Regions from separate parts of the Glutamicibacter sp. M10 genome, predicted to be linked through region 1. Evidence: riboswitches for the same ligand, from Rfam matches in the RefSeq annotation. Region 1 holds a riboswitch; the other holds the start of a gene.
The links. Region 1 has a riboswitch for S-adenosylmethionine ahead of N6V40_RS01250 (O-acetylhomoserine aminocarboxypropyltransferase/cysteine synthase family protein). Riboswitches for the same ligand answer to the same signal wherever they lie in the genome.
Positions count from the first base shown of each region.

Region 2: it holds a riboswitch for S-adenosylmethionine, as region 1 does, so the genes downstream of both, N6V40_RS04560 (hypothetical protein) here and N6V40_RS01250 (O-acetylhomoserine aminocarboxypropyltransferase/cysteine synthase family protein) in region 1, are expected to answer to the same signal.

Region 1 is NZ_CP104918.1:246,181-261,826, reverse strand. It holds gene N6V40_RS01295 (SRPBCC family protein) at 1-295, shown strand, start outside; gene N6V40_RS01290 (polysaccharide deacetylase family protein) at 319-915, opposite strand; gene N6V40_RS01285 (MFS transporter) at 1,202-2,506, opposite strand; gene N6V40_RS01280 (HPr family phosphocarrier protein) at 2,632-2,910, opposite strand; gene ptsP (phosphoenolpyruvate--protein phosphotransferase) at 2,963-4,645, opposite strand; gene N6V40_RS01270 (PTS fructose transporter subunit IIABC) at 4,642-6,648, opposite strand; gene N6V40_RS17205 (PfkB family carbohydrate kinase) at 6,641-7,030, opposite strand; gene N6V40_RS17200 (1-phosphofructokinase family hexose kinase) at 7,063-7,623, opposite strand; gene N6V40_RS01260 (DeoR/GlpR family DNA-binding transcription regulator) at 7,620-8,396, opposite strand; gene N6V40_RS01255 (CoA-binding protein) at 8,740-9,234, opposite strand; gene N6V40_RS01250 (O-acetylhomoserine aminocarboxypropyltransferase/cysteine synthase family protein) at 9,234-10,607, opposite strand; SAM riboswitch class I at 10,726-10,820, opposite strand; gene N6V40_RS01245 (histidine phosphatase family protein) at 10,932-11,492, shown strand; gene N6V40_RS01240 (RNA polymerase sigma factor) at 11,588-12,085, shown strand; gene N6V40_RS01235 (methylated-DNA--[protein]-cysteine S-methyltransferase) at 12,082-12,711, shown strand; gene N6V40_RS01230 (shikimate dehydrogenase family protein) at 12,895-13,560, opposite strand; gene N6V40_RS01225 (MFS transporter) at 13,735-14,271, shown strand; gene N6V40_RS01220 (MFS transporter) at 14,301-15,071, shown strand; gene katG (catalase/peroxidase HPI) at 15,167-15,646, opposite strand, start outside.
Region 2 is NZ_CP104918.1:920,205-935,850, reverse strand. It holds gene N6V40_RS04590 (MFS transporter) at 1-356, opposite strand, end outside; gene N6V40_RS04585 (MFS transporter) at 326-1,279, opposite strand; gene N6V40_RS04580 (helix-turn-helix transcriptional regulator) at 1,374-2,264, opposite strand; gene N6V40_RS04575 (SDR family oxidoreductase) at 2,310-3,092, opposite strand; partial or broken gene N6V40_RS04570 (aldo/keto reductase) at 3,144-4,018, opposite strand; gene N6V40_RS04565 (zinc-binding dehydrogenase) at 4,037-5,068, opposite strand; gene N6V40_RS04560 (hypothetical protein) at 5,327-5,806, opposite strand; SAM riboswitch class IV at 6,058-6,174, opposite strand; gene N6V40_RS04555 (MFS transporter) at 6,278-7,561, shown strand; gene N6V40_RS04550 (ABC transporter substrate-binding protein) at 7,778-9,319, shown strand; gene N6V40_RS04545 (ABC transporter permease) at 9,321-10,274, shown strand; gene N6V40_RS04540 (ABC transporter permease) at 10,267-11,118, shown strand; gene N6V40_RS04535 (ABC transporter ATP-binding protein) at 11,111-12,643, shown strand; one part of gene N6V40_RS04530 (IS3 family transposase) at 12,931-13,204, shown strand; one part of gene N6V40_RS04530 (IS3 family transposase) at 13,204-14,078, shown strand; gene N6V40_RS04525 (ferrochelatase) at 14,264-15,400, shown strand; gene N6V40_RS04520 (cold-shock protein) at 15,582-15,646, opposite strand, start outside.

The DNA of each region.
Region 1 (15,646 bases):
ACTAAAGGTTGGCACCAGCCTGGTCTATCGGGTCGCCGGCCATGAACGGGTTTATCACGTCCATGAACTCATCGAAAACCGATTGCTGATTCTGCATACTTCAGAAAACCCAGATGGACTGTCCTATCGGTACGACTTGAAGGACGACGCAGGGTACACCGAAGTGGTGTTGCAGGTGGCAATCATTAATCCTGATCTAAGCGTTGAACAATGTGAAGAACTTGCCACGAACGTTCGCGAAAGCGAGGGGGACAAGTTGGATCAATTGCGCCTCTACGCCGAGCAAGCTCCGTAGGCCTTTGGCTTTAAGTAGAGCTGTTAGCGTTGCACCCCAGCATGAGGTGCAAAGGAATAGGCAACAGAGTTTTGCAGTTTGCCGTCCAACAACTGATCTACGGTAACCGGGGTATAGCCCTGAGCCTTTAGCCTTGAGATCAATTCTGGAACGGCTTTCACGGTAGTGGCGTGCACGTCATGCATGAGGATGATTGATCCGGGCTGGACATTATCCATGGCGATGCTCATTGTCTGTTGTGGATCATGATGTCGACCGTCACGAGTATTGATATCCCACAGCACCAGCGGCAGCGGGATCAACTTGTCAATGGCAGGATTGTGGCGTCCCATCGGTGGTCTGAAGACTGACGGTTTGTCTCCGGTTATCTTCTCGATAGCTGTGCTGGTCCAAGCAACTTTTTGCTTGATTTGTTTATCGCTCAGCGTGGTGAGATCTGAATGGTCCCATGTGTGGTTGCCCAGCTGATGCCCCGCGTTGGCCATACGTTGTACTGTCTTTGGATACTTCTGAACTTGCCTACCGATCAAGAAAAACGTGGCTGGAGTATCAGATTTATCCAATTCATCAAGCAGGCTATTGGTGGACCGTCCCGGACCATCATCAAAAGTTAGTGCCACGCATTTATCCACGGCGCAATCGACTGGCTGACGTTGGTATTGCTCTGAAGCCTGCGGTGGTGCCGGGGCATCGGGCGGAGAAGTGCAGGCAGAAACTGAGCACACCAAAGCCAGTAGCGTGAGATACCGCAGAGGCAAGACAAAAAATCGTCGGCGCATCCTTCTAGTTTTGTAGCTGAGCACTGGTTTGGTGCAGAACGCCACAGTGAATGAGTCGAAAATTTCGCTGCTTTTTAGCAAACGTTGGGCACGGCCGTACGGCCGTGCCCAGGGTGAAATACGGAAACTACCGGAGCTCACCTTCGGCCACCGACGCTGGCTCATCAATCAGTGGATGCTCCACTTCGTCGCGAGCAAATTTTCCGGCCCACCACGCGATGGCGCCAAATACTGGTGACGCAAGGCCGGCAATGATGAAGATCGACTGCAGGCTCAGAACGTGGGTCAGCGGCCCCGCGACCGCCATGGATAGCGGCATCAAGGCAAGTGAAACGAAAAAGTCCAGACTGGAGATTCGTCCCAACAAGTGACTGGGCACCCTGCGTTGTAGCAATGTTCCCCAAATGACCATGCCCACGGCATCGGTGATGCCGAATGCCAGCAGGATGGCACAGAGCATCCAAGCTTGTTCAACATAGCCCACCAGAGCTAAAGGCAAAGTACCAAGGCACCAGCAAGCAGTCATGAGGCTCAAGTAGCGACGCGGGAATTTTGCCGAGGCAATCAGTAGTGAACCTACCGCGGAGCCGACGCCGAAGAAGGCGAGCGCAAAACTAAAGAGTTTTGCATCGCCATGCAGGTGATCACTGACGATAAACGGCAACAGCACTTCGAAGGGGCCGATAAAGGTGAATACGGAGATCACCGAAAACAGCAAGGTCCATAGCAGCCAGCGGGTGCGTACCGTATAGCCAACGCCCTCACGCAGTTGGCGGATGATCCCAGGCTTCGCCTGGCCTGCTTCCAGTGCTATCGCGTTGTAGGCGTCCTTTTTCGGAATCCTGCGCAGCATCATCAAAGCGAGCAAATGCACCAGCGCGACACCGATGATGGCGTGAGCTGGCGACAAAGCGGCCACCATGAAACCGGCGGTCATTGGGCCCAGAGCGGTATGCACCACGGGGCGGATGGTTCCTTCGAGGCCGTTGGCAGCCAGGAGCTGGTCTGCTGGCAACATCTTGGGCAACAACGCGGAGTAGGCCGGGTAGAAAAATGCTGAACCGGCACCCACAAAAAAGCCCGCCAGCATCAGGTGCCACAATTCCAACGCACCGCTGATGGCGAGCACCGCGGTGAGGGTCATCAATACGAAGGAAAAGCTCTCCACCAGCACAACAATGCGCCGGCAGGAATGCCGGTCCGCCATGATGCCGCCAAAGAGGACAAAGCACAGCAGACCTACGGCGTTGACAGTGGCGACCATGGACAGTTCCACCGGCCCGCCGTCTAAGCGGCGCACCTGATAGACCATGGCCACGGTCCACATGCCAGCGGCAAAGGTAGATAAAACAAGGGCGCTGGCCAGCAAGGCATAGTCGCGGATGGCGAAGGGCTTGATGAGGCGCAGTGCGGAGGTTTTGAGCGCGCTCATTGGTACTCCTGCGTTAGTGCGTAAGTCTCATCATCCGCTAAGTGATTGAATTTTGTCAATCGGTATTTTGGGCATAAAAACGGGGAACAGGCCATGGCCTGTTCCCCGGATCTATTCAGCTGAAATTACTCAGCGTCGTGGTCGGTCTCCAAGATGGTGACCAGCTGATCAAGAGCAGCTTCTGCGCCTTCGCCTTCGGCACGCAGCACAACGCTGGTTCCGTGCTCGGCACCAAGGCCCATCAGCGAAAGGATGCTTGAAGCGTCCATTGCCTCATCTGCTGGTTCGCCTTCCAGAGCGATGGTGACCTCTACTGGAAGTTCTGCTGCAGCTTCAGCAAAAATAGCTGCTGGGCGTGCGTGCAGGCCGACGCGGCTGCCGATGATTGCGGTACGTTCTGCCATGATGGCTCCTTCAGGATCAGTTGAAAGGTTGTTTAGGATAAATTCTAGTGGCCTACAGGCCGAAGCGGTCCAGTTCGCTCAGCTCGGCGCGTACTGCGCTACGAGCCAACTCGGCAGACGGTGCATCCAGAGCCAACTTGGCCAGGCGCTGCGCCTTGGCAAAGTCCACGGTACGCAATACGGCCGAAACTGGAGCCAAAGCGCGCTTGTTCATGGACAGGGTGGTGACACCCAAACCAACCAGTACTACCGCCAAGGCAGGATCCGCAGCAGCTTCACCACACACGCCCACTGACTTGTCACCGGCGCTGTGTGCACCTGCGGTAGTTGCAGCAACCATATGCAGCACTGCTGGCTGCCAAGGATCGTTCAGATCCGCAAGGGTGCCTAGCTGACGGTCTGCAGCCATGGTGTACTGAGTCAGGTCATTGGTGCCAATGGAAACAAAGTCACAACGCTGCAGGATCTGGCCCGCCAGCACTGCAGCTGAGGGGACCTCAATCATGGTGCCGGCGATGGCCAAGCCAGTGGCCTTCGCCATGGTGGCGAAGTCTTGCGCTTCAGCTGGAGTGGAGATCATCGGAGCCATCACCCAAACATCAGCCTCATGCTCGCTGGCAGCTTGGGCAATAGCCTTCAGCTGACGCTCGAGCACACCTGGGCTGGTCAAGTCGGTGCGGTAGCCGCGCACACCCAGTGCCGGGTTTGGCTCACTGGAATCGGTCAAGAATGGCAATGGCTTATCCGCTCCTGCATCCAGGGTGCGAACCACTACCTTCTTGTGTGGAAAGGCAGCAAAGACTGCACCATAGGCAGAAACCTGCTCTTCATGGGTAGGCTCTTTTTCCTTGCCCAAGAAGCAGAACTCGGTGCGCAACAGGCCAACACCTTCGGCACCTGCGCTCGCAGCTAGCTGTGCGTCGCCGCCGCTACCCACGTTGGAGAGCAACGGAACACGGTAACCATCGGCGAGTTCTCCGGTGCCGGAGAAATCTGGCAGGACCTCGCGGTTAGCGTAGGTGGAGGCCAGGTGCTCTTCGGCTTCCGTCGGATCGGTGATGACCTGTCCATCGATGCCGTCGACAAAGACGTAGTCACCGTCGGCCAGCTCAATGGTTTCCGGTGCGGCAACAATGGCCGGCAGGCCCAGCGAGCGGGCGATAATCGCGGTGTGTGACTGCGGTCCCCCATCGGAGGTGACCAAAGCCAGCACCTTAGCTGGATCCAGGGTCGCGGTGTCAGCAGGTGCCAAATCCACGGCAGCAAGGATAAATGGTTCATTCGAGTCCGGGATGCCTGGGGCAGGCACTCCGCGCAGTTCGGCAACAATGCGGGCGCGAACGTCCAACACGTCGCCAGCACGTTCGGCCATGTAGCCGCCCAGCGCGGTCAGCTGGGTGGCTACCGCGTCGGCAGCTTCCCAGATGGCCGACTCGGCGCACGTTCCACCAGCAACCAGCTTGGTCGCCGACTTGATCAGCGAGCGGTCGCTAGCCATCAACGCGGTGGCCTTCAGCACGGCCTGAGCGTCCCCGGTAGCCAGTGTTGCGCGCTCCTTGAGCCCGGTTGCAACCGCCTTGGAGGCATCAGCCAGGCGCTGAGTTTCTTCTTCAGCGCTGACACCCTGAGGCAGTGGTGCACCGTCGGCCGGTGCGAGGATTGGTTCAGGCATGCGACGTACGCGTCCAATGACGCGTCCGGCGCTGACGCCTACTCCAGTGTATTTCTTGCTCATGCTGCGACCTTTGCCGGCTCAGCGGCTCCAACTGGAGCCTTGCGTACGTACTTCTTCAAAACTATAACCAGTACTGCTGAGATTACCGCACCGATCAAGGTAGCCAACAGGAATAGTGGCCAGGTGTTATTCATAGCGAAGAAGACGAAGATACCACCGTGTGGTGCCTGGCTGATGACGTTGAAGGTCATGATCAGCGAACCGGTTACACCAGCACCAACCATGGAGGCTGGGATCACGCGCAGTGGGTCGGTGGCAGCAAAAGGAATGGCACCTTCAGAGATGAAGGCTGCACCTAGCAACCAGGCGGCCTTACCGTTTTCACGTTCGCCTTCGCTGAACAGCTTCGGCTGGACGGTCGTGGCCAAAGCCAGGGCCAGAGGTGGAACCATGCCGGCAGCCATAACGGCGGCCATGATCATCATTGGTGCAGGGTTATCTGCCAGTGAAGCGGTGCCCAGACCGGCTACTGCGAAGGAGTAGGCCACCTTGTTCACTGGCCCGCCAAGATCTACGGCCATCATCAGACCAAGAATCAGACCAAGCACTGCTGCAGCGGTACCGGACATGCCCGAGAGCCAGCTATTCAAAGCTTCGGTCAGCTTAGCGATAGGGCCACCAAGGAACAGGAACATCAGACCCGAGGCAATAATCGAACCCAACAGTGGGGTGATCACTACCGGCATCAAACCGCGCATCCAGCGTGGCACGTTCCAGGAGCCGATCCAGCGGCAGGCCAGACCTGCGATCAAACCACCGACGATACCGCCGATGAAGCCTGCGCCCATGAAGCCTGCCACCGCACCTGCGGTGAAGCCTGGGGCGATACCCGGACGGTCAGCGTAGGCGTACGCAATGTAGCCGGCTAGCGCGGGGACCAGGAAGCCCATGGAGAGGCTACCGATCTTGAACGCCACTGCACCGATGTAGGACATGAAGCCAGCATCAGGCAGGTTGAACAGGGTGTTCTCGGTCAGGTACTTGTCTGCAACGCCGGTGATGTCGTAACCGCCGAACAGGAAGCCCAAGGCGATCAGCAAACCGCCACCGGCGACAAAAGGAATCATGTAGGAGACACCGGTCAGCAGCGCACGCTTCAGGCCAGCGCCGAAGGACTCATTGTCCTTGTTCTCTTCGGTGCTGGTGGCAGCACCGGCAGGAACACGGCGGGCCGATGGATCCTCGGAAGCAGCAATGGCGTCGTTGATCAGCTTTTCTGGCTCATCAATACCGCGCTTGACTGGAACCTGGATCACTGGCTTGCCAGCGAAGCGTGAACGGTCACGCACGTCAACGTCCACCGCAAAAATTACCGCGTCAGCGGCGGCAATGACGGCTGGATCTAGTGGGGTGGAACCCGAGGAACCCTGGGTTTCTACGGCGAAGTCCACGCCCATTTCCTCGGCGGTCTGTGCCAAGGAATCGGCGGCCATGTAGGTGTGCGCAATACCGGTAGGACAAGCGGTCACAGCAACGATGGACTTCTTCTTTGGTGCATCACTAGCTACGGCAGCCGCTGGTGCAGCCGGCGCAGCAGCAGCTGGAGCTGGGGCATCTGAGGTCACAGCGCGAACCAGTTCCACAATTTCAGCTGGGCTGGTTGCTTCACGCAAGGAGGCGGTGAAGGACTTCTTCACCAGTGCGCGAGCGAGCTTGGACAGCAACTTCAGGTGCGCCTGGTCGGCGCCATCTGGGGCAGCAATGAAGAACACCAGGTCAGCTTCGCCGTCCTTGGCACCGAAGTTGACCTTCGGGTTCAGCCGGGCCATGGCCAAGGTTGGCTCGGTCACCGCGGCGGAGCGGCAGTGCGGAATAGCGATGCCGCCGGGAACACCGGTAGCGGTTTTGGCTTCGCGAGCCTTACCGTCGGCAGCCAGCGAGGCTGCGTCGGTGGCGCGGCCCTGGTTGGCAACCAGCAACGCCAGCTGATCGATGACTTCCGTGGTGCTACTGCCGAGGTCGGCATCGAGCAACACGAGCTCTTCTGTGATTAGTTCACTCATGACTCGGTTCCTTGGGTTGAAAAAGTTCGTTGACACTGACCGCGTCAACGGTGAGATCTGCTTGGGTGGGGATGCTGGACCCGGGCAACTGTGTGGCAGCAGCCCCGTAGGCCACTGCGTTTTTCAGTCGATCCGGGGCGCTGGCCCCGGCAACATCTGCCAATAGGTAGCCGGCCAGCGAGGAATCGCCGGCTCCGACGGTACTGCGTGGGGTGATCGGGGTATGCGATCCGTACCATACTCCCTGCTTGGTCACCAGCAGTGCACCCTTGGAGCCTAGGGTGGCCAAAACTGCGCCGATCCCCTTCTCCAGTAGTTTGGTGGCGCACTCGGTAGCTAGTTGCGTGGAGCCTTCCAGTGCTTCTTCATCGCAGTCGCCCACTAATTCAGCCAGCTCTTCAGCGTTGGGCTTGATTAGATCCGGGATGTGCTGCTCAGAGTGCGCAAAAGTTCGATCAGCGGAGCACCGGAGGTATCCACTGCGATCTTCGGGCACTTTTCACCCAGTGAGGCGCGAAGCTGTGCGGTGAGCTGTGCGTAGAAGTCGGCGGGGACTCCCGGCGGCAGCGAACCGGCCAAGACCAGCCACTGTGCACCGGCTGCGGCGTCGGCCACCAACTGGCTGAGTGCCTCAAGTTGTGCGGCGTCCAGTGTCGGGCCCGGCTCGTTGATCTTGGTGGTGGTGCCATCAGGATCGGTCAGGGTGATATTGGTGCGCAGTGGTTCGTCGATAGACAAGCTACGGTGCGCCAGCTGATCAAGAGCCAGTGCGGTGATCAATGGATCGGTGCTCGCCCCGGGCAACACGGCCAGGGTCTGAACACCGGCTGCGGCAATGGCGCGCGAAACGTTAACACCTTTACCAGCGGCTTGCACGTGGCTTGCCTTGGCGCGCTGCACGGACCCGTGGGACAGTGGCTCACCAAGTTCAATGGTCTTATCCAGTGCCGGGTTGACGGTCAGGGTCACAATCATGCGATCACCACTTCTACGTCAGCAGCGTCCAAGGTGGCGGCGAGTTCATCGCCGGGCTGCTGGTCAGTGACCAGAGTGTCGATGGAATCCAGGCCGGCAAAGCAGACCAGGGTTTCCTGATCAAACTTGGAGCTGTCGGCCAAGAGAACCACGCGGCGGGCACTGGCTACCAAGGCACGCTTGACGGCTGCTTCCAGTGGATCTGGGGTGCTCAGCCCGAAGCTGGCGTGCAGACCGTTGGTGCCAACAAAGGCGATGTCTGCGCGGTGACGGGAGTATTCTTCGACGGTCTGTGCTCCGGAGGTGGCACCGGTGAGTCCACGTACGCGGCCACCGATCAGTTCCAGGATGACACTTGGGCTCTGGACCAGTACCGAGGCGATGGGCAAAGCGTGGGTGATGACCACCAGTCCGGCGCTTGCGTTGGTGCGCAGCATGCGTTCGGCGAGGAATTCGGTGGTCGTTCCGGCATCAATGATGACCGAGGCATCCGAGACTGGCAGCAGGCTCAAGGCGCGCTGCGCAATCCGAGATTTGGCGTCTGCGTGAATTGCGGTGCGCACTAGGTGGCTTTCTTCGCGAGTGCTGGCTTCAGTGATGGTCACTGCTCCGCCGTGGACACGGCGTAAGAAGTTCTCTGATTCCAGTTGGGCCAGGTCGCGGCGCACCGTTTCCCGGGTGATATCAAAGCGTTCGGCGAGCTGAGCGACGGAGACTTTTCCGTCCTTCTCAAGCTGCTCGACGATCAGCCGGTGTCGTTCTTCGGCGAACATTTATTGCCTCCGCAATTCTTCATGACATGCACCACATGAATCTGTGTTTCCATGACTTTATGCCCGAATGAGTGGGAACGTCAAGTGAACTGTGAGGGAAAATTAACCATTCGGACATCTGAAGGTGGTTATAGTTGGCATTTTGCCGAGTGGGGAGCCAGTTGCCCGAAAAAATCGGTCTTAAAACTTTGATCTGCACGGGTCTTGGTGGGCACGTTTACCTCGTGAGTTCTAGAACCTAGGACCAGAAAAATCTGGGTATGCTGAACCGCAATAGACAGCTAACGCCGCTGGCGGGCAACCAAAAGGTTGCCCGCCAGCGGCGTTAGCTGATCAGGACTGTTTACGCGAGAACCTGACGCTTCGAAGAAATTACACCGGTATTAAAGCCGGCCAAGCGCAGTCCGCCATGGAAACGCGCGTGCTCAATCTTCACGCAGCGATCCATTACTACGTTCATGCCGGCCGCTTCGGCCCGGCGGGCCACGTCTTCATGCCATGAACCTAACTGGAGCCACAGGGTCTTTGCGCCAACGGCCAATGCCTCATCTAAAACTGACGGCATGTCATCGTGCTTGCGGAAGACCTCCACCAGATCTGGAGTCTCTGGCAGATCTGCCAGCGACTTGTAGACCGGCTGGCCCAGGATCTCATCGAGTACCGGGTTGATGAAGTACACCTTGTACTTAGACGAAGAAAGTAAATAGGTCGCCACGAAGTAGCTGGCCCGTGAAGGCTTATTGGATGCGCCAACAATGGCAACGGTCTTGGTATCGCGCAGGATGGTCAGGCGCTGCGCAGCTCCCGGACCTTCCCAGGTGCGTTCGGTGGTGCTCATTAGTTAGCTCCCTTCGGTGCTGCGTTAATGGTGCAAGCCGCACCATCATAGGTCGGTTCTGCAAAATCATCGGCGGAAGAAGCGACTGCTTCTTGCGAAGCGGTTAATGCCTGATCCAGATCCCAGAGGATGTCTTCAACATCTTCTAGGCCCACCGATAAACGGATCAGATCTTCAGGAACGCCGGCCGCATTCAATTGCTCTGGGCTCAACTGCTGGTGCGTGGTGGAGGCAGGGTGCAGCACCAAGGTGCGGGCATCGCCGATATTGGCAAGGTGGCTTGCCAGCTGCAAGGCCTCGATGAACTTGGTGCCGGCTTTGCGTCCGCCTTTCACGCCGAAGCTGAACACTGAACCCACTCCCATGGGCAACAGTTCCTTGGCGTGAGCAAACTGCGGGTGGGATTCCAGACCGGCGTAGTTCACGTAGGTAACGCGGGGATCTGCTTCGAGCCAAGCAGCAACCTGCTTGGCGTTGGCCAAGTGGTTGTCCATGCGCTGTGGCAAAGTTTCTAGGCCCTGCAAAAGCTGGAAAGCTGACTGGGCCGGCAGTGCCGGGCCGAAGTCGCGCAGCTGCTCGCTGCGCAGTTTGGTCAGGAACCCGTATTCACCGAAGTTGGCCCACCAGGAAACATTGCCGTAGCTGGCCACCGGTTCGGTCATGGCAGGGAACTTGCCGTTGCCCCAGTCGAACTTTCCGGACTCAATAACAACGCCACCCAGGGTGGTGCCGTGGCCGCCAATGAACTTGGTTGCCGAATGGATGACAATATCGGCACCGTGCTCAAGGGGACGCAGGATGTATGGGGGAGTAAGCGTGGAATCAACTACCAGTGGGATTTGGTGGCGGTGTGCCACTTCGGCCAAGCCCTTCACATCGGCAATGTCACCGGATGGGTTGGCTATCACCTCGGTATATACGGCCTTGGTGTTCTCCTGGATCGCGGCGTCAAAGTCGGCTGGATCATTGGAATCAATGAAGGTGGTGTTAATGCCAAATCGACGCAAGGAAACATCCAGCTGGGTGATGGTGCCACCGTAGAGCTTGGAGGAAGCGACAATGTGGTCGCCAGCTTGGGCGAGAGCTGCGAAGGTGACAAATTCGGCAGCCATGCCAGAACCGGTAGCTACTGCGCCGATGCCACCTTCCAAGGAGGCCATGCGTTCTTCAAAGGCCGCGACGGTTGGGTTGCCAATACGTGAGTAGGTAGTGCCGTACTTCTGCAGCGCAAAAAGGTTCGCTGCATCGTCGGTGTCTTTAAAGACAAATGAAGTGCTTTGGTAAATGGGTACTGCTCGGGCGCCGTGCTCGGCGTCGGGGGTGCCACCGGCGTGCAATGCGCGGGTGCGGAATCCAAATTTATGATCTGCCATGATGGCTTACGACTCCTTGTCGATTGGGTTTTCGCGTTTCACCGCTCAGCGGTGGTGCGATCGAGGCAGGAATCCCGGAATCAATGTCGCTTCTTGTTGTGATTAAACAAGAAAAGCGGCTGCATCGTTTCTGGCGGTAGCACCGTAACCACCGGATGTGGCAGGTTGCTGCGGCTTCATCGAACCAGATCTCTCAGCCGCTCGGGATGGTGTAATAATCTTCGCAACATGACCGATCGTGACCTAACTATGAGTCGTAACGTTGCGTATTAGACGTAATATCGGAGATTCTTCGATATCTATGCACCCCGGTACGCTTGAGTCATGGATACTGCGTTGGCGTTGATCAGACACGGACTGACAGATTGGAATCTGGCGGGACGCCTCCAAGGCCGTACCGACATTCCGCTGAACGACATCGGACGCGAACAAGCCCGCGAAGTTGGACGTGAACTTCAAGGCGCCGGATGGTCACTTTTCCTTGCCTCCCGGTTGGGGCGTGCGCAGGAAACTGCTGCCCTCATTGCCCAGGAAGCGGGAGCGGAAGTAGGCCCACCTGTACCTGAACTAATTGAACGTAGCTTCGGGCCTTTAGAAGGCCGGATCATGGCTGAGGTCAGTGACGAAGAATCGGCAGCAGCCCAGCCTGAGCTGGAACCAATTGAGCAGATCCTACGCCGTGCCATTCCAGCTTTGCTTCACTTAACGGTCAAGTACGCCGGACAGAAGATTGCGGTGGTGAGCCACGGAGCGACAATGCGCGTGATCCGTGATGCACTGACCGGGATTAAGGCACCGTACGGAGTAGAAAACGGTGAACTGATCCACATTGATCTGGATCGGCTCCAGGCCTTAGCCCGCGAACTAGATCTGGTCTCCCTCTAAAGCTGAAAAGTTTTTCCTTTGACCTGCTCACACTTTTGCCGCGCACAACGTTTACATGGTGAAAGCCCTTAAAGGTGCCAATTCTCAGGAGAGCCATGCAAGTGCCGTTTGAGCGGATAGTCCAAGATTATGGGCTGAACGTATTACGTGTTTGCCGTGCCTTGTTGGACGAACACCGTGCCCAGGACGCATGGTCTGAGACATTTTTATCTGCACTGAGCGCCTATCCAAAACTTCCTGAAGAAGCCAATGTTCTAGCGTGGCTGGTGCGTATCGCAAGAAATAAGGCTATTGACGAGCTGCGCAAGAATAAGCCAGAAATTCTCGATGATCTTCAATCCTGGGAACAGGTTGATGATGGCCAGCAATCCGAAGCGCAGCTAGAGAATCTAGTGCTGTGGCAAGAAGTCGGACGGTTGCCGCACAAGCAACGCTTGGTTGTCGCCTACAGGTACTTGGGAGGACTGAACTATGCGCAAATCGCAGACATCCTTTCTGGAACGGAAGCGGCAGCGCGTCGGGCAGGTGCTGATGGGATCAAAAATCTTCGACGAATGCTCGAGGATGACACACTGTGGCAGGAGCAGTCATGACTGATGCAACATCTACTTCCCAAGCGACCAACGAAGAAGCTGCGCTTTTGGGGCAGCTGGGCGGACAACTGATGATTAAGGCCCGTGCTAAAGACTTGATTGATGTGTCCTACCGCGTGGTTGATTCTCCGGTGGGTTCACTGCTTTTGGCCAGCACCCCGGCGGGACTGGTTCGGGTGGCTTTTGAATCTGAAGATCACGATAAAATACTGTCTTTGCTCGCTACGAAACTTAGTCCACGAATCCTCAAAGATGCCTCGCGTTTAGATGCGGTGGCCCGGCAGCTTGATGAATACTTTGCTGGTGCCCGGCACAGTTTTGATGTGCCTTTGGACTTGAAGCTCTCAACAACTTTCCGCCGCCAAGTGCAGGAAGAACTGGCTGCGATTGATTACGGACAAACCTGGAGCTATTCGCAGATGGCTGAGCGGATTGGTAATCCCAAGGCCGTTCGTGCGGTGGGTTCGGCCTGCGCGACCAACCCGATCCCCATCGTTTTACCCTGCCACCGAGTGCTGCGCACCGACGGTTCGCTGGGCGGCTATCTGGGTGGATTGGATGCAAAGACGCAGCTGCTGAAGCTAGAGAATCCTGCGTTTGGAAGTTCAGCGCAGCGATTGTTCTAGGTTCAGAAAGCTGCCTACTGATTTTCTCGAATGCCACTGAGCGATTCACGCAGTTCTGCGACGGTTTGTTCAGGAAGTTCAAGAAGCGGAACCATTGCCGCTGCCTGAAGTAAGAGATGCTCCCAACCGTCGGTATATTCAAGGCCTTGTGCGATCGCGGCCTTGATGGTTCCGGTGGTGTGCTCAGCGTAAAAAATCGTAAACGTAACTCCCCGGGGAGAGGGTTGTGGTTCCCCACGCGGCGCCGTCCTCTGGGTACTTCCCGATGGGTGTGGCATTGATGATCAGTGAAGCTTTGGTAGCAACCTGCGAAGCCGCAGACCAGTCGACGACGGTTCCGGAAATTCCCATGCGGGTTGCAAGATCTAATAGCTGCTGAGCCACTTCGATGTCTTGATCGGTGATGGTTACCTCGGTGATGTGCTCCTTGAGGGCAATCAGGGCTGCGCGTGCCGCGCCGCCTGCACCGAGGAGTAGTACGTGTTGATGGGTTTTGGTGGCTAGCTTTTCTTCCACCGCGCTGATGTCGGTGTTGTAGGCATCAAGCTGACCGTTGTTGCGGATCAGTAGGTTCGCAGCCCCGCTGAGGGCGACCTGTTCAGTGCATGTATCGGCGGCGCTGGCAGCCCATTGTTTATGGGGCATGGTCACATTGGCTGCTATGACCGTGGGATCCAAAAGACCATCACGCGTAGGCTGCATTTCACTTCCAGCAGGAACATCCCACGGTTGATAGTTCCAACCGTTTCCCAAGGCTTCGAACACTGGGTTCCAAAGATTTGGAGACATTGTGGTCGAGGCGTGAGAACCAATGATAAAAAGTTGCGTGGTCTTCTCTGGGCGGTTCATAGTTTCCTTTCGGCGTAAACGAGTGCAGCGGTCAATTGATTGCTTCATATGTCTTGTGACGCGCCTCACCTTGCTGTACTTTATTCATTGTCACATATCGCACGATAGTGCGCATACCGCACAAAAGGTTTAGTGCATGAGCGAAACATCCCCGCCGTCGTGGAAGGACAACCCATGGGTAAGACCATCACCAATACGGGAGTCAGCATTGACTCCGAACAAGAACGCAAGTTGAAACGGGCTAAAAAGGCTGCGCTCGCTGGTTTTCTTGGTGGCGCATTGGAGTACTACGACTTCTTTATCTATGCGACGGCTGCATCTTTGGTCTTCTCAAAGATTTTCTTCCCTACTGGAGATGCGACCATTGCGATGCTTGCTTCCTTCGCGACTTTTGGTGTCGCCTACATTGCCCGCCCTTTCGGTGCAGTGTTCTTCGGGCACCTTGGCGACAAGCTTGGACGTAAAGCCACTTTGGTGATGACTCTGGTGCTAATGGGCTCAGCCACCTTCCTTATTGGTGTCCTGCCCGATTTCCGTACGGTGGGATACTGGGCCCCAGCACTGTTGGTGGTCTTGCGACTGATGCAGGGTCTATCGGCCGGCGCTGAAACCGCAGGTGCTTCTGCACTATCTACGGAAGAGGCTCCGGAAGGGCGAAGAGGATTCTTCGCAAGCTTTGCCATGAGCGGGATTTCTTTGGCATCGTCCTAGCTTCGCTGGCCTTCCTGCCGGTGGCAGCAATGGACGAGTCGGCACGCTTGGCGTGGGGTTGGCGTATCCCGTTCTGGCTTTCGCTTCTGGTCTTGCTGGCTGCTTACCTAGTTCGCCGTTCCTTGGATGAGCCAGAAATCTTTGAAGAAAAGCAGGAAAGCGACGGACTGGTCAAGCTTCCGTTTACCAATATGATCTCCACTCACCCTGCTCAGTTCTTCCAAGTCGCCTTGATGTCCTTCCAGGTGGTCACCAATACCTTCATGCAGTCATTCGGTCTGGCCTATGCGGTCTCCGTGGGAGTCTCGGCATCCACAATGTTGTGGGTGAGTATCGCTGGAAATATCATCGCTATCGCCAGCCAGCCATTCTTTGCTCGACTCTCGGATTCCTTTGGGCGAAAGAAGGTCTTTGTTTCAGGTGTAGTGGGATCCGGGGTCATGATCTTTGTGTACTTCATGACGATTTCCACGGGAAATCTGGCGATGATATTTGTTTCAAGCATGATGATTACCGCTGGAACCTACGCTGCCTCAAACTCGGTGTACCCGGCCTGGTTCTCGGAGCTGTTCAATGTCAAGGTGCGCTATTCAGGAATGGCTATCGGATTGCAGGTCGGCATCCTTTGCGCAGGCTTTACCCCGATGCTCGCCACTGCATTGGTTGGCGGGGTCTCCGCGAACTGGGGTCCCGCAGCGTGGATCGTTGCCGGTTCATCTGTTCTGGCAGTCATCGGTGCGCTGTGGGCGCGCGAAACTAACAAGACCGAACTGCGGGAGCTAGGAAACCCTGTTCCGTAAGCGCGCTGTTTCAGGTCTACCTGCTTAAACGACTGCGGCCGCCACCTTCCGAATGATTCGGAAAGTGGCGGCCACAGTTATGTGCCTAGGACCGCTTACTTACGCAGTTCGAAGCGATCTGCATCCATGAGCTTGGCCCACGCTGCAGCGAAGTCCTTGACGAACTTGGTCTTGGCATCATCCGAAGCGTAAACCTCGGCCAGTGCGCGCAGCTCAGAGTTCGAGCCGAAGACTAGATCTACGCGGCTGCCGACCCAGCGGCCGTCAGTGGTTGCGTAGGTCTTCTCTTCTGCATCTGGGGTCCACTCAAGGCCCAGTTCCAGCAGGTTAGCGAAGAAGTCGTTGGTCAGTGCACCTGGGGTCTCGGTGAACACGCCGGTGTTCGAGCCATCCCAGTTGTTGCCCAGTACGCGCAGGCCACCAAGCAGTACAGCGGTTTCCGGTGCGGTCAGACCCAGCAGGTTAGCGCGATCCAACAGCAGGTACTCGGAAGGCAGGTTCAAGAAGCCTGAGTCGTAGTTACGGAAACCGTCAGCTACTGGCTCCAGCCATGCGAACTGCTCAACGTCGGTCTG
Region 2 (15,646 bases), 670 kb from region 1:
GCGGCGAAGGAGGTCAGAACTGCGACGCCCAAGGTGCTGCCCAACTGATGTGCGGTGTTGACTAACCCCGAGGCTGCACCCGAATCTGCTGGCTGCACGCCGACTAATCCGGCTGACGTTAGTGGTCCGAAGGAGAACCCTTGGCCCAGCCCGATCACGAGGAGCGGACCAACAATCCCTGCGATGGGTGATGTTGCCGAATTAACTTGAGTCATCCACACCATGCCGGTGAGCACTAGCGCCAGTCCGGTGACAAGTAGGATCCCGTTGTTAAACTTTCGGGTCAGTTTTGAAACAAACAGTGATGACACAAACTGAACTAATGTCATCGGAAGAAAACCAAGGCCCGCCTGCAACGGAGTCCAACCAAAGACGTCCTGGAAGAACTGCGTGGTGAAGAAGAAAAACCAATCATGGTGCCGGCGAACAGCAACCGGGCAATGGCTGCTCCTGCTCGCTGTCGGTGAGCAAAGAGCCGCAACGGCATGATTGGTTGTTTGGCTCGGTGCTCATTGAAGACAAAGAGCGCCAGGATCAGCAGGCCAGCAATCACCGGGCCGAGTGTCAACAGGTCGCCAAAACCGCGTTCCGAGGAGTTGATGATGCCAAAGACCAGTGCATCCATGCCAAGGGTTGAGGTCACCGCGCCGGTGAGGTCAAAGCGTCCCCGCTGAGTTGAGAACTGCGGAAGATATTTAATAGCCGCAATAATCATCAGAATCGCTAGAGGAACATTGATGAAAAATCCTGCCCTCCACGAAACCCAACTTGCTAGGGCTCCCCCGGCCACCAATCCAAGGCTTGCACCTAGACCAGCGGTGGTTCCATAGGCTGCGATGGCCCGTGTACGTTCCGGGCCAGCTGGGAACACTGCGGTGATCAGTGACAGTGACGCCGGAGCAACAATAGCCGCACCAATGCCCTGGAACGCGCGGGCTGCAATCATCCACGTTTCATTCTGGGCCATTCCCACCAAGAATGACGCGACGCCAAAGAGCGCAAGGCCGACCACAAAAACATGTTTACGCCCAAGTAGATCTCCGGCCCGCGCTCCCAAGAGCAGCAGACCGCCAAAGACCAGCGTGTAAGCGTTTTGCACCCACGCTAGGCCACTAGCCGAGAGGTTCATGCTCGCTTGGATTTGCGGAAGACCGGTGAAGATAATCGAATTGTCTAAGACGATCATGAAGTAACTTACGAGCACGATTGCCAACACCATGGCATTGCGGGTGGGCCGAGATTTATCTGGACTAGTTTTTAGCTGAGTAGAGGTTTGCATGTCTTTAAGTCCACCGCGCATCCGGATATTCAGGAAGATCCTGCCTAACAGGGTAATGCCGGTACCCCTCAGCAGGATCTCCTAATCCACCACGTCAGGAACGACTATCGGCTTGCCCATGAACTTGTTGCTGTGACCTAGTGGCCGAGAGCATGGACAGCAGCTTTAGCCTTTCGCCGGTTGCTGAACCTGGCTCGGCTCCGTACACGATCAGCGCCTGACCGGGGTCAGCCGGAAGCTCTAAGACCTCATAGGAAAGTTCCATCTTTCCCACCTCTGGGTGGTTGAGCGTCTTGGTTCCGCTGTCGTGGAATCTTACGTTGTGCGCTGCCCACAGGCTGGCAAATGTAGTACTTTGCGCGTTCAACGCACCGATGAGGTCCTGAAGCTTTTTATCGTGTGGATCCCGGCCTACCTCGGTGCGCAAGTTGGCCACAATGTCTGCGGCAGCTTGCTCCCAATGATCAAAAAACTCACGTGCACTGGGGTCAAGGAAAAGGTACTTGACGGTATTAAACGTTGGACCTGCCACGTTGCTGCTGTAGAGCACCGAATACAGTGCCTTGCCCATCGCATTGGCTGCCAACAGATCTCGGCTGTTATTCCTTACGAATGCTGGAGCGTCAACCATGCTGTCCACCACGCGCAGTACCGCGGGACGGACGTTTTGTGGTGCCACCCGGTGACGGCCCGGCTTGATCGTGGCATTGTTGGCCGCCAGATGGAATAGGTGCTCACTTTCGGCCTCGTCCAGTTGCAAGGCCTGAGCCAAACCGTGCAGCACTCCTTCGGAGATGCTGCCAAAGTTACCGCGTTCAAGTTTGGTGTAATAGTCCACGCTCACCCCGGCAAGCATTGCCACTTCTTCTCGGCGCAACCCGGCAACCCTGCGGTTACCACCGTAGGCCGGAAGCTTCGCCTGCTGTGGGGTGATTTTTGCGCGACGTGAAACTAAGAACTCACGAATTTCTTCACGGGGATCCATAGTGTCCAAGGCTACGCCTTCCTCTTATTGAACCGAGTCCTGGGGCTAAGCAACATGGCCTTGAATTCTCTCTAAGTCCTGGCGCACGGAGGCTGACTCCTTGGATAAGGGCATATTTTCCGGGTCGCGAATTCCGTCCACACTGGAAGCTAGGTCTTGATCCAGTGCAGCAAAAATTGGGCCGAGATCTTCCGGTGCAGGTCCGTACTCGGCCACCAGTTCAACGGTTAGCCGCTGAGACTGTGGTGCCGAAAGGCTGTCGATAAGCACCCGGGCAATCTGGTGACGGGCAATGACCCCATCTGCCGGACTGCCCGCACGTCGGGTATCTCCCTGCAGCAAGGTGATGGCCAGCTGGTCATCTGCGTTGTAGTCAAACCAGCCAGGACGCACGATGGTGTAGGAGTTGCCGCTGGCGCGGACCAATCGTTCTCCGCGTCGTTTCCAGTCGTGGGTACCGCCGGTGACGGTCACCCCGATGGAGCTCATCAGGGCAATCCGGACCTTTCGGCCATCCAGCGCCTGCAGGACGTTTTTCACCGCTCCGTAGTCCACCGCTTCGGACGCGCCGGCGTCACCATAGGATGCGCCGTGAGTGAAAACTACGGCGTCCACGTCGGCGAGCGCATCGGTGAGCGTTTCTGCTTTGGTGAGGTCACCAACCACGATCTGGGCACCCTTTGCGATGCGGGAGGTTGATGATCCAGAACGAACCAGTGCACGGGTGGTGTAGCCCTGAGCGATAGACTCGGCCACCGCGTACTGTCCCACGCTACCGGTGGCGCCAACCACGAGTACCGTTGTTGGCTTTGAAGAAAGTTGTCCCATCAGTGATCCTTTGTCTGTCTTGAGAAGTTCTTGGTCTCGGAAGATGGATGCTTAAGCTTCTGGGATCTCGCGGCCAAAAGTTTCAAGGGTGATCTCTTCTGGCTCTGGTCCACCGCGCACGCCAGTTTCCAATCCGGCCAGGATATTCATCTGCTCGTTAGTCAGTTCAAAATCGAAGACGTCAAAGTTCTCTTTGATGCGTTCTGGGCGAATTGATTTCGGGATGATCGAGTGGCCCAGCTGTAGCTGCCAGCGCAGCATGACCTGTGCTGTGGTTTTACCTAGCTCCTTGGCAATGCTGGTGATGGCTGGGTCGGTAAAAGTGCTCTGTTCACCAGTGCCACGGTAGGAGGTAATTCCACCCATAGGTGACCAGGCCTGGGTCAAGATTCCTTGTTCCGCGTTGGCCTCGCGCACTGCGGCCTGCGAGTAGTAGGGGTGCACTTCAATTTGGTTGACCGCCGGGACAATGCTGGTCTGTTCACGCAATGCCTGTAGGTGTTCTGGCATGAAGTTGCTGACGCCAATGGCACGGACCTTGCCGTCGGCAAGAAGCGTTTCCATGGCACGGTAGGCTGCGATGGTCTTGTCGAAGTCGCTTGGCAATGCCTGATGCAAAATGAACAAGTCAATGGTATCTAGCCCCAGCTTGCCAGCACTTTTTTAAAGGCGTGCACGGTCTGTTCGTACCCGTAGTCGCTGATCCAGACTTTCGTCTCAACAAAGATTTCTGAGCGCGGAATTCCTGATTGACGAATTCCCTCGCCAACTTCACGTTCGTTGCCGTAGGCGGCAGCGGTATCGATGTGACGGTAACCAGCCTTGAGTGCTTCAACTACAGCGGCGGTAGTTTCTTCCGGTGCCGTCTGGAAGACGCCGAGGCCAATCGCTGGCATGGTAACTGAGTTATTAAGGGTGAGATTCATGGTAGTTTTCTCCTTGATTTAAGGGCGAACTAGTACTTTGAGTGCGGTGCGATCTGCCATGGCTTGGTATCCGGCAGGGACCTGATCCAAGCTGATGCTCTGGTCAAATACCTTGCCGGGGTTGATGATTCCGTTCAGGACCAGCGGCAACAGCCGGTCAATGTAGGCACGGGCTGGGGCCACACCGCCGGTGAGGGTGACGTTGCGCATGAATTCGGTGAAGCCCAATGGGACCGTGGGGAACTGAGGTGCTCCAACGCGGCTGATGACTCCGCCATCTCGCACTACCCCGATGGCCATGTCCAAGGCTGGAGCTAGGCCCACAGCTTCGAGGACTACATGGGTACCGTCGCCACCGGTGAGTTCTCTGACCTTCTTCATGCCTTCGCTGCCACGTTCGGCCACCACGTCGGTGGCCCCGAATTCTTGTCCGAGGGCAGTGCGTGCCTCGTGGCGTCCCATCAGGATGATGCGTCCGGCACCTAGAAGTTTGGCGGAGATGACCGCGCACAGTCCGACCGAACCATCACCAATGACGGTGACACTTTGGCCCGGCTTGATATTGGCTTTTGATGCCGCGTGGTATCCGGTGGACATCACGTCAGAGAGGGCGAGCAATGATGGGATCAGGGATTCATCAAATCCGGCAGGTACACGCACCAGGGTTCCTGAAGCTTGCGGGACACGAGCCAGTTCGCCCTGTCCACCATCTGCGGTTCCGCCCCAGTGAGCACCGTGGCGGCAAGAGGTCTGCAATCCTTCGAGGCAGAAGTCGCAGGTTCCGCACGATGCGACAAACGGAGCGATAACAAAGTCACCAACGGCCAAGTCAGTGACTTCGGAGCCGAGAGCTTGGATCACACCAACAAATTCGTGTCCCATGCGCGAGCCCTCTAAGGAGGCTTCTTTAGAACCAAATGGCCACAGGTCACTGCCGCAAATGCAACCTGCGGTAATGCGCACAATTGCGTCGGTAGGCAGATTAATAACAGGGTCTGGGACGGTTTCTACACGTACGTCACCGGCGCAATAGATGAGCGTTGCTTTCACGATGCACTCCTTAGTGGTGGGAATACATCCAAGTAAATACCTATCGACTATTTTCTGGCAGGGTCTATTGAAGCAGGTACTGACAGAGCCTGTTTCAGCAGGGCCCAACCGAGCAGGCTAGGAAATTCGAGTACACGGGCAAACAGGCGCAAATGGTATCCGTGTCTAGAGACACCGGGTGGTAACGATGCCTCTAGACATGAGACTTCTAGCTAGGCCACAACTAGCTAAGACGCAGCCGTGAGTCTTGTGCTTCGACTATCCCTGGTTGTCGCGATCATCCATGTAGATAATCCACTTCACAGCCACCGATGGACGCACTCGCGTCAGTAGGTTTGGCAGCCGTGACCACTGTTCTGGGTTCAGGTTCCAACGCGCTAGATTTCGGCTCTCAAGATCGATGTTTAGCTCGTCCAGCCGACGCGAAATGGCTGCTTGTTGTGCCTCTGATTTGTAGGCAATACGCAGATATTCGACTGCACCGCGAACCGAAGAGCAAAGCAGCGCATAAGCTTCGGGGCTGAAGCCGAAGGCCTCCCACTCTTTGACGTATTGGTTGATTTCCGAGTCTCGATAGCTTTGACCTTGTCTAAGCTTCTGAGCACGATGGGGCAAGATGAAGGCCCATGGCAACTTCATTCCACGCAGTCTCGGTGGCGTGTACGGATAGTCCAGAAGGACCGAGTCCCAGCGCAGATCGACTAGTTCTTGCTCCGTGCGCGATGCATGGTGGGGCAACTGTGGAAGGCCAAACTCATCTTCCGGCGCGTCAAAGTCCGTGTTCGGATGCAGTCCAGGGCCGCCACTGCCAAAGATCGCAAGATTCCCTAGGTCTCGGCAAAGGTTTTGTATTGTGGTCGATTCGCTGTTGAGCTCGGCCGACCATTTTTGAAGTCGTCGTGGGACAGGTTTTCTGAGGAATTCTCAGTCATGGAAATTCTCCTAGCGTGAGAGCGGTGCCGCCCCGTACCGAATACTGGACGAGGCAAACCGCTAACTGAACCGATGGTTTTTGCCTCGGAACGGTTCTTCCCCTGAGGCACCCCGTGAGCCGGAGAGGGGTTGCCGTACGACTAGCCAGGTACTTTACGTCGTAACTCTTGAACCTGTTTTCAACCATAGGACAATGCACCGACAGTTTGAACACAAGTGATTGACCATCCTTTAGCTAAGATCAGACTGGTCATCATCACCGCGTCCCAGAGGACCATGAAAACTCGCTCGCAACGCTTAGAAATTCCCGTGCTCCTGGGAACCCAGACGCTGTTTAATATCGGCTTCTACGCTGTAGTCCCCTTCCTTGCGGTAGTCCTCAGCAGTGATTTCCTGTTGGCATCTACCGCGGTGGGTCTGATCTTAGGAATCAGAACTTTTGCCCAGCAAGGACTGTTCTTAGCTGGTGGCACTCTGGCGGATCGCTTCGGCGCCCGCACCATGATTCTGATCGGCTGCGCGGTACGTGCCGCAGGTTTCCTCACTTTGGCCGCATCCCTATGGCCTAGTACTCCACACTTGGGAATGTTCATTTTTGGCACACTGCTCACCGGATTTGGTGGGGCACTATTCTCCCCGGGACTAAACATCTTGGTGGCGGCTGCCCAAAGCGCGCGGGATCAAGGACAAGTCCAGCACGTGCGGCGGGCTACGCTCTTTGCGTGGCTGAGCATCACGGGTGAAATTGGCGCCGTCACCGGACCTTTGATGGGTTCGGCCCTGTGGGGCTGGGGATTTTCCACCGTGGCAGGTTTTGGCGCAGTATTCTTTGTGGCCATCGGAATCTTCTTGGCGCTCACTCTTGGCAAGACTGACACGGCGAGCGCACTGTCGGCTGCTACCGGTGCAGGAACTAAAGCATCGAAGCCTCACAGTAGCTTCCGAGAATGTCTGCGCGACCGCCAGTTCTTGGCCTTCTGTTCGCTGCATGCCGCGGACCTAGTGGCCTACAACCAGCTGTATCTAGCTATTCCTTTGGAACTTGAACGCCAAGACATGCCTACCCAGTGGTTGGGGCTGATCTTTGCGTGGATCTCCATTTTGACCCTGAGCCTGCAGATTCCCTTATCGTGGCTTGCTGCAAGAATCGGCCCAGCTGCAACGTTGCGCATGGGCTATATTCTCAGCGCCTTGGGGTTTAGTGTTTTGGCCTTCATCCCTTCATCAGCCTTTGGTGAGGAAACCAGCTTGGTGCGAATTCTTTGCGCAGTCACCCTGATGACCCTGGGTCATATGAGTGTTCATCCCACCGCGCTCAGTCTTGTTCCAAAATTTGCCGGGCTCAACGCTACCGGCTCCTACTTCGGATTACTCTCCACCTGCGGCGGCCTAGCAGTACTTCTAGGCAACATGCTCTTTGGCTGGTTACTCTCACACACCGCAGGAGCAGCCGAGTTGTCCTTTATCCCTTGGCTAGTCATGATCATTCCGCTGTTGCTGGCTTCGTGGCTTGGTTCTCGGTTGGTTCGTGACCGCATGCTACGCACACGCAGTGCGTGAACTGCGACACATAACGCAAAATGTCCTCAGAACTTCCACGGTTGACACCAACTTTCTACTACTCAGCTAGCGTTCTATCGCAGTCCAGAATCCCGAAGTTCTAAAGGGGTTTTCATGGCCTTTTATTGCTTCATGAGAAATCAAGGAATTAGGGTACGCTTACCAAGGCTCTAAGACATTGGATGCCAATTCATCACGTATTGCCGAAGGATTTCCATGAACCTTGGACGATTGAGCGTAGCTGCAAGTTTTGCAGCGGTAGCCCTCGCACTAACTGCCTGCAGTTCCACCGCCACCCCCGCTCCGGATGCAGCAGCGGATGCCGAAGCCCGCGTAGTTGTAGCGAACTTCCGTGCCCCAATTTCCAACTGGGCTTTGGAAAGCGATGACGCTTATGTGCTCTCAATCGCCGGTTGCTTGGAAACCCTGACCAAGTATGACCAGACCGAGAAGAAGGTAGAGCCAATGCTCGCCACTTCTTGGAAGCAGACCTCGGATATCGCATGGGAATTCGACCTGCGCAAGAACGTAAAGTTCCAGGACGGCACCGACTTCAACGCCAAGGCTGTTGCTAATTCACTGAACCATGTTCTTGATGCCACCGCACCAGCACGTGCAGTGAACCCTAAGACCATCAAGAAGGTAGAAGCCCTCGACGCTGATACCGTACGCGTCACTACCCCGGCAGCTGATCCGCTCTTGCCGTATCGCATGGCCAGCGTGAATGCCGGCGTGCTCTCGGGTGCTGCGTACACCGACAAGGGCATTGATCCGATGAATCACTGCACCGGGCCTTTCGCTCCGGTTTCAGAGAAGGCCGGACAGTCCTTGACCTTGGACCGCAACAAGAATTACTGGGATGGTGAGGTGAAACTGGCCGGCGGCGAAATCCGCTACATCACCGACGGCGCCACCCGCTCCACCCAGGTACAGACCGGTGAAGCGGACATCTCCATGTCCATCCCGGCCACCAGCTTGGCTACCTTGGAAGCAGACGAGAAGATCAGCGTGCTCAAGGCCGACTCTCCTCGCACCTCGACCCTGTACCTAAACAACTCGCGCGCACCATTCAACAAAGTGGAGCTGCGCAAGGCAGCCACCATGGCTCTGGATCTGCCAGCTATGGCCGCCAGCATCTATGAAGGTGCAGCACAGCCTGCCACCGGACCCTTTGCTCCGAGTGAGCCATGGGCCAACCCAGATCTGGCAGTACCTGCAGTGAACATCGACGAAGCCAAGAAATTGGTAGAAGCCTCCGGCTACAAGCAAGAGAAGCCTCTGGAGATCATTGCGATCACCGAACGTGCTGAATTTGCTGGTGTAGGTGCCATCATCCAGGAGCAGTTCAAGCAGATTGGTTTGAAGGCCAATGTGGTGACCAAGTCCTACGGTGCTGTAGAGCCAGATGTTTTGGCCGGCAAGTACGACATGATCCTCAGCCAGCGCAACCGCATGATTGATATTGCTGACCCGATCGGTTTCCTGCAGGCGGACTACACCTGCGAAGGTGGCTACAACCTGAGCCACTACTGCAACAAGGACTACGACAAACTGATCAGCCAGGCAATGGGTGAGAAGGACGAAACTAAGCGCCACGACATCTACCGCAAGGCCGGAGATATCTTGGCTAAGGATGCCGCCAACGTGTGGCTGGTCAATGAGCAGGCCATCGACGGTGTGGGCTCCAAGGTTCAGGGCTACGTCCAGGATCCACTGACCCGCTACGTACTGACCAAGGATCTGGCGAAAACCAAGTAACGTGTCCCCACTAACTGCCGTGCTGCGCCGAGTTGTAGGACTCGGCGCAGCCGTTCTGCTTTCATCCTTTGCGGTGTTTCTTGTCCCCTTCGTTTCCCCAGGGGATCCGGTGCGTGCCTTGTTGCGCGCGCGAATGGACTTCGGCGAAGCAGATGAGGCTACAGTGCAGGCCTATGCAGAGCAGTTTGGACTTCACGACCCGATGCTGGTGCAGTTCGGGCGATGGCTTGGACGGTTCTTCACCGGAGATATGGGGCTCTCTCATATCAGTGGAACCCCAGTAGCTGACCAAGTCCTCCCGGCCATTGGCGTCACCCTATCGCTGGCCGGCAGCGCACTGCTGGTGGCGATACTTGTTTCTATTTTCTTGGGTGTCATTTCAGCTACTCATGCCGGGAAGTGGACCGATAAACTCATCACTTCAGTGACCCACGCACTAATCGCCATTCCCGAATACGCGCTGGCACCACTACTGGTCTTACTCTTCGCGGTGCGCTGGTCACTGCTTCCTTCAGCAGGCTACGACTCCCCTGCATCGCTGGTGCTTCCAGTATTCATTTTGGCGTTGCGGCCCATCAGCTTCTTCACTGTTGCGGTGCGCTCAGGCGTGCTCCAAGCCTTGGATTCTGAACATGTACTCGCAGCTCGCGCCCGCGGTCTAAGCCGCACTCAGGCATTGACCCGCCACGTAGTTCCCCACGGATTATTGCCAATGTGGACCATGGTGGGTGTCTGGTTTGCTGGACTGCTTGGTGGCTCAGTCATTGTTGAAGTCATCTTTGCCATCCCCGGAATGGGGCGATTGATCTTTGATTCAATTGTTGATTCCGATATTCCCGTGGCCCAAGGTGGCGTAGTGGTCGTGGTGACCTGCGCCGTTCTGGTCACCGGAATTATTGATTTGATTCACAAGCTCAGTGATCCCACCGTGAGGATTGGAGTTCGACATGGCTAAGAGCACTGCTTCAAAGATTCTTCTTTCCGTTCCAGCGTTCATCTTGTTAGTGATAGTTCTTTTGACCATCACAGCTCCCTTGATTTCTCCCTATGACCCTGACGTTCAGTCGCTGGCAGATAGGTTGCAGGGCCCAAGTGCAGCGCACCTCTTGGGCACCGACGCCCTGGGACGCGATACCTTGAGCCGGGTGCTGCATGGCGGACAGTTCTCCCTGTCCGTAGCACTGATCACCACGCTGTTTTCACTGTTGGTCGGCACGGTGCTGGGATTGCTCAGCGCACTGCGTGGCGGATGGCTGGACGAGATCTTCCTGCGCATCAATGACCTGCTGCTCGCGCTGCCCGAAATCGTCATTGCCCTGTTGATTATTGCGGTCATGGGTCCTGGCTTCTTCACCATGGTGCTCTCCGTTGGCGTGGTGGCGTGGACCCCCACCGCAAGGTTGGTGCGTTCCATTGCTGCCCAAGCCTTGTCCACGCACCATGTGGAAGCCTCCAAACATGTGGGCGCTTCACGCTGGTTCATCCTGCGCCACCACGTCTTGCCCTTCGTTGCTGGACCGGTGCTAGCCCAGGCCGCATTACGTTTTGGTTTGCTCCTTGTTTTGCTCGGTTCGCTGTCCTACCTGGGCATTGGCGTACAACCACCGCAGTCCGACTGGGGATCCATGCTGGCCGAAGCCCAACCACATGCCATCCGCTCCCCCTGGGGCTTACTTGTCCCTGGAGCTGCCATTTTCTTAGTCAGCTTCTGCGTCACCTTGCTGGGCAACCGCATCACCCACGTGCTGGGCGGAAACGACGTTCTGTACATCAAAACCAAGGCGGAAGCCCATGGCTGAAGAACTTGAATTCATTGATCTATCGGTCAGCTCGGGACAGAAAATGTTGCTGTCCAAGGCTCGTGGCGCACTGCGCTCCGGAGAACTGGTGGCCGTGGTGGGGCGCTCCGGTTCAGGCAAGACGCTGCTCACCAAAGCGATCATGGGACTTCTCCCAGAACAGTTGCAGGCCGAGGGTCAGATCCTGCTCGATGGCCAGCGGCTAGATCAGCTCAGCGATAAAGCCATGAACCAGGTGCGTGGGCACCGTATCAGCATGCTGTTCCAACAGCCTAAGCGCGTCATGAATCCTCGGATGACCATCCGCGCGCACTTGCTTGAGGCCATGGGTGCCCATGGTTGGGGCAAGGCCCGAAAGCATGCGGCTGAGGTCCTAGCTCTGTTAGAAGAAGTTGGACTGTCCCCTGCCGCGCAGATTGCTGGCCAGCGCCCGGATCAACTTTCTGGCGGGATGGCTCAACGTGCCATGTTGGCCCTTGCTTTGGCCGCGGATCCAGAATTCATTCTGGCTGATGAGCCGACGTCTTCTCTGGATTCAATTCTCAAGGCTGAAGTCTTGCAGCTACTGCGCCGCAAGCAGCAAGAACGTGGCGTTGGTGTTCTTTTTATTACCCACGACATCGCCAGCGTCCAGCATATTGCTGACCGCGTAGTGGTGGTCAGTGACGGTCAGATTGTTGACCAGTGCCCCACCGCACAGATCTTCTCCAAAGACCGTCACGCAAAAACCCGTGAATTAGTTGAGGCCAGCCTGCCTGCAGTTCGTGAACCACGGTCCGAGGATTCCGGCTGCCTGCTCGAAGCAGTGGATGCGAGCAAGAATTATTGGCGCCGAGCCAAGGGTGAAGCAGCGTTGAAGCCCACTACCCTTTGCCTCCATGGCGGGCAGGTATTGGGCGTTGTGGGACGTTCCGGCTCTGGCAAGAGCACCTTTGCCAGACTCCTTGCTGGACTGGAGCAGCCAACTACCGGACAGATCATCGATAAGCACGAGGGTGCTACGGCAACGCGAGTACAGATTATTGCGCAGGAGCCGTTCTCTTCATTTGATCCGCGGCTTTCTATCCGTACCAGCATGAGCGCCGCAGTGCACCGGCTACCTGCAGATCAGGCCCGGGAGCGCATGGCACAAGCGATGGTTCAGGTTGGATTACCCGATGAATTATTGGACCGGTATCCGGGCCAATGCTCAGGTGGACAGCTACAAAGGTTAGCTATTGCCCGGGCGCTTCTGACCGATCCACAGGTATTGATCTGTGATGAATCAACCTCGGCGTTGGACTCGGTGGCGCAGCGCCACATCCTTGATCTGTTGCTGGATCTACGCGAGCGCATGGGTCTGAGCCTTGTAGTCATTTCCCATGACATGGACGTGATCCGTTATGTCAGTGATGATGTGGCCGTGTTCTATGAGGGTGAGCTAGTGGAGCAGCGCCCACTCAACGAATTCTTGACCAATGCGGAACATCCGCACAGCAAGGACCTAGTGGCCGCGCTAAATATCACCGCGGCAATGCGGGCGTGAAGCAGCCTTCACAAAGAGAGTGGCAATGGAAACACGAGTTGGAATGCCACAGATTGGCTATCCTCAAAGCTGATTCCATGTGCCAGTGCTTCACGGTCCGGCAATTGGAGGATTCATCGGTATGAGCGAGTGAGAATTATCCGGTATTCGTCACCAATCATGTCTTCGAGCTCCCTGCGAAGCTCTTCAGCTTCCACCCAATGCACTGGTTGGGTCCCGGGAAAGTAGTCCAGTGACTATGTGAGTACTCGTGTCCGACAATGGACACAGGAGGAATCACAGAAACAATGGCACGCAGACACACACCAGACCAGGTCATCGCTAAAGTCCGCCAAGGACAGAAGATGCTCAATGAAGGCCACCCGATGATCGAGGTCATCAAGGAACTTCAGATCACCGAAGCGACCTGGTACCGCTGGATCAACCAGTACGGGTCCGAGAAAAACGCTGAAGCCAGCAAACGTACCAAAGAGCTGGAAAAGGAAAACGCCCGCCTGAAGAAGCTGCTAGCCGATCAGATGCTCGCCAACGACATCTTGACCGAGGTAGCTAAGGGAAAATTCTAAACCCTGAACCACGCCGCCGTGCCGTACGGATGGCGATGGAAAAATTCGGGGCATCCGAACGCTTCGCATGCCAAGTTCTGGGCCAGAACCGTTCTGCGCTGCGTAAGAAGAAATCACCGATGAGCTTTGACGAAGCGCAGCTGAGGGCCGATTTGCGCGCCGTCGCGTCCGACTATCCGGTCTGGGGCTGGCGCAAGGCCCGCTGGCATCTATTGAGCACTGAACGACGGGCAGGCACAGCCTTGAACAGCAAGCGTGTCCGACGGTTGTGGCGCGAGGAAGGCTTGGTCTGTAAGCCCAAGCGTCGAAAGAAGCGCCGTACCGGCCCAGATGCCGGGGAGCAGAAGCGACTGATCGCAACGTATCCAATGCATGTGCTCAGTTTCGACTTTCAGTCGGATGTCACCTCCTGCGGACGTCACTTCCGCTTTTTCAATGTCATTGATGAGTACACGAGAACAGCATTGGCGATTATTCCGCGGCGGTCTTTCAAGGCTGAGGACGTGGTGGCAGTTTTGGAAGGGATCATCGCCGAGACAGGGACCCAACCAACATTCGTGCGGTGTGATGACGGGCCTGAATTCACTGCCGGTGCGTTGGTGAACTGGTGCAACACTGTTGGAGTTTCTACTGCGTTCATTGATCCGGGTTCGCCTTGGCAGAACGGTTTTATTGAGTCGTTTAATGCGCAGTTCCGACGTGAACAACTCTCCGGAGAAATCATGGACACCATGGCGGAGGCGAGATATTTGGCTGATGAATGGAAGGACATTTACAATCAGGAACGTCCCCATGGCTCCTTGGATGGGTCGACGCCGTCCCGTTTTTGGGATGAATGGGTCAGAGAGAATCAGTTAGCTATCGCATAGTTGCTGGGCTGCTCAAAGGGACCCAACCAGTGGTAATTGCCATACCGCCTCCTAGTGGTACTAGATATGGTACGACTTTAGTTATTCTCTCAGACCATCTTCAAGAATGAAGCGACGAGCTGAGCAAAGCTGGAGATATCCTGAACGAATGGCACAGTCTTTTCTACAGTACGTAAAATTCAGGCATGGAAATCAACAACCTAGCACCCTTCGACGCAGTCATCCTCATGTCCTTCGGCGGACCGGAGAAAGATAAAGATGTTCTTCCGTTTCTCCAGAATGTCACTGCGGGACGAGGCATCCCCGATGAGCGACTAGTCGAAGTAGGTGAACACTATTACGGGTTCGGCGGAAAGTCCCCCATCAACGACCAGAACCGCCAGCTACTAGAAGCCCTACGTCAAGAGTTCGAACAACGTGGAATCACGACGCCAGTATTGTGGGGCAACCGCAACTGGGATCCTTATCTCACAGACACCGTGCGCGACTTCGCCAAAAGGACGCGAGGGTCGCGATTCCTTGCTATCGACACTTCCGCATATTCTTGCTACTCCTCGTGCCGCCAGTATCGCGAAGATTTCGCCCACACCCAAAATGTGCTAGCTCAAGAAGGTATCGAGGTATCTTTCGAGAAGATCCGCCAATACTATAACCATCCGGGCTTTGCTTATGCGGAATTGGATTGCGTGCATCGCGGGCTCACAGACTTGATCCAGAAAGTCGGGGTCTTGGATCCGCAGAAGCACAGCTTGCTCTATGTCACCCATTCGATCCCTCTAGCAATGCAAGAAGCCTCGGAGCGTCAGACTGTTGGGTATCGGGAGCAGCATCTGCAGCTGATCGAATGGATCAATCAAGAACTGGGAGAAAAGCAACCGTTGAATGCTGAGCTTGTTTTTTGTTCTCGTTCTGGTTCGCCGCGAACTCCGTGGTTGGAGCCTGATATCAATGATCGACTTGAGGAGCTCGCTAGCTCAGGGGTGGAAGGTGTGGTCGTTGTTCCGTTGGGATTCGTATCCGATCATATGGAAGTAAAATACGATCTTGATACCGAGGCAGCACAGACTGCCAAAGATCTTGGACTTGATTATGTGCGGGCCGCGACTGTTGGGGTTGACCCGATATTTGTGTCGGGGCTTGTCGATGCTACCTTGGAGCGGGCGGCTCAATATCGCGGGGAAACGGTCGATTCTCCGTCGGTCACTCCCGAAGGTCCGTTGAGCCCAGGGAGTGGTTCCTGTTCTACGACTTGCTGCATGGGAAGGGATCAGAAGCCGACAACACCTAGCTGGGATTCCTTACCGGCAAGCCACAGATCTTAGCAACCCGAAGGGTACCTGCGAATTCGAGATTTGTGAGATTTGAAGACACTACACGCCCTAAATCTTGATGGCGTGGCACGTAGCTTCATGGAAGGAAGAGCCTGAAAGAATCAACCAAATAAAGATGGCGGAATGGGCTCACAGCCCATCCCGCCACTCTTCATAGAATTACTAGGCGTGCTTAGCGCACCTGAATCTCGGTAGCCTGAGGACCCTTAGGGCCAGCTTCAAGCTTGTATTCAACGG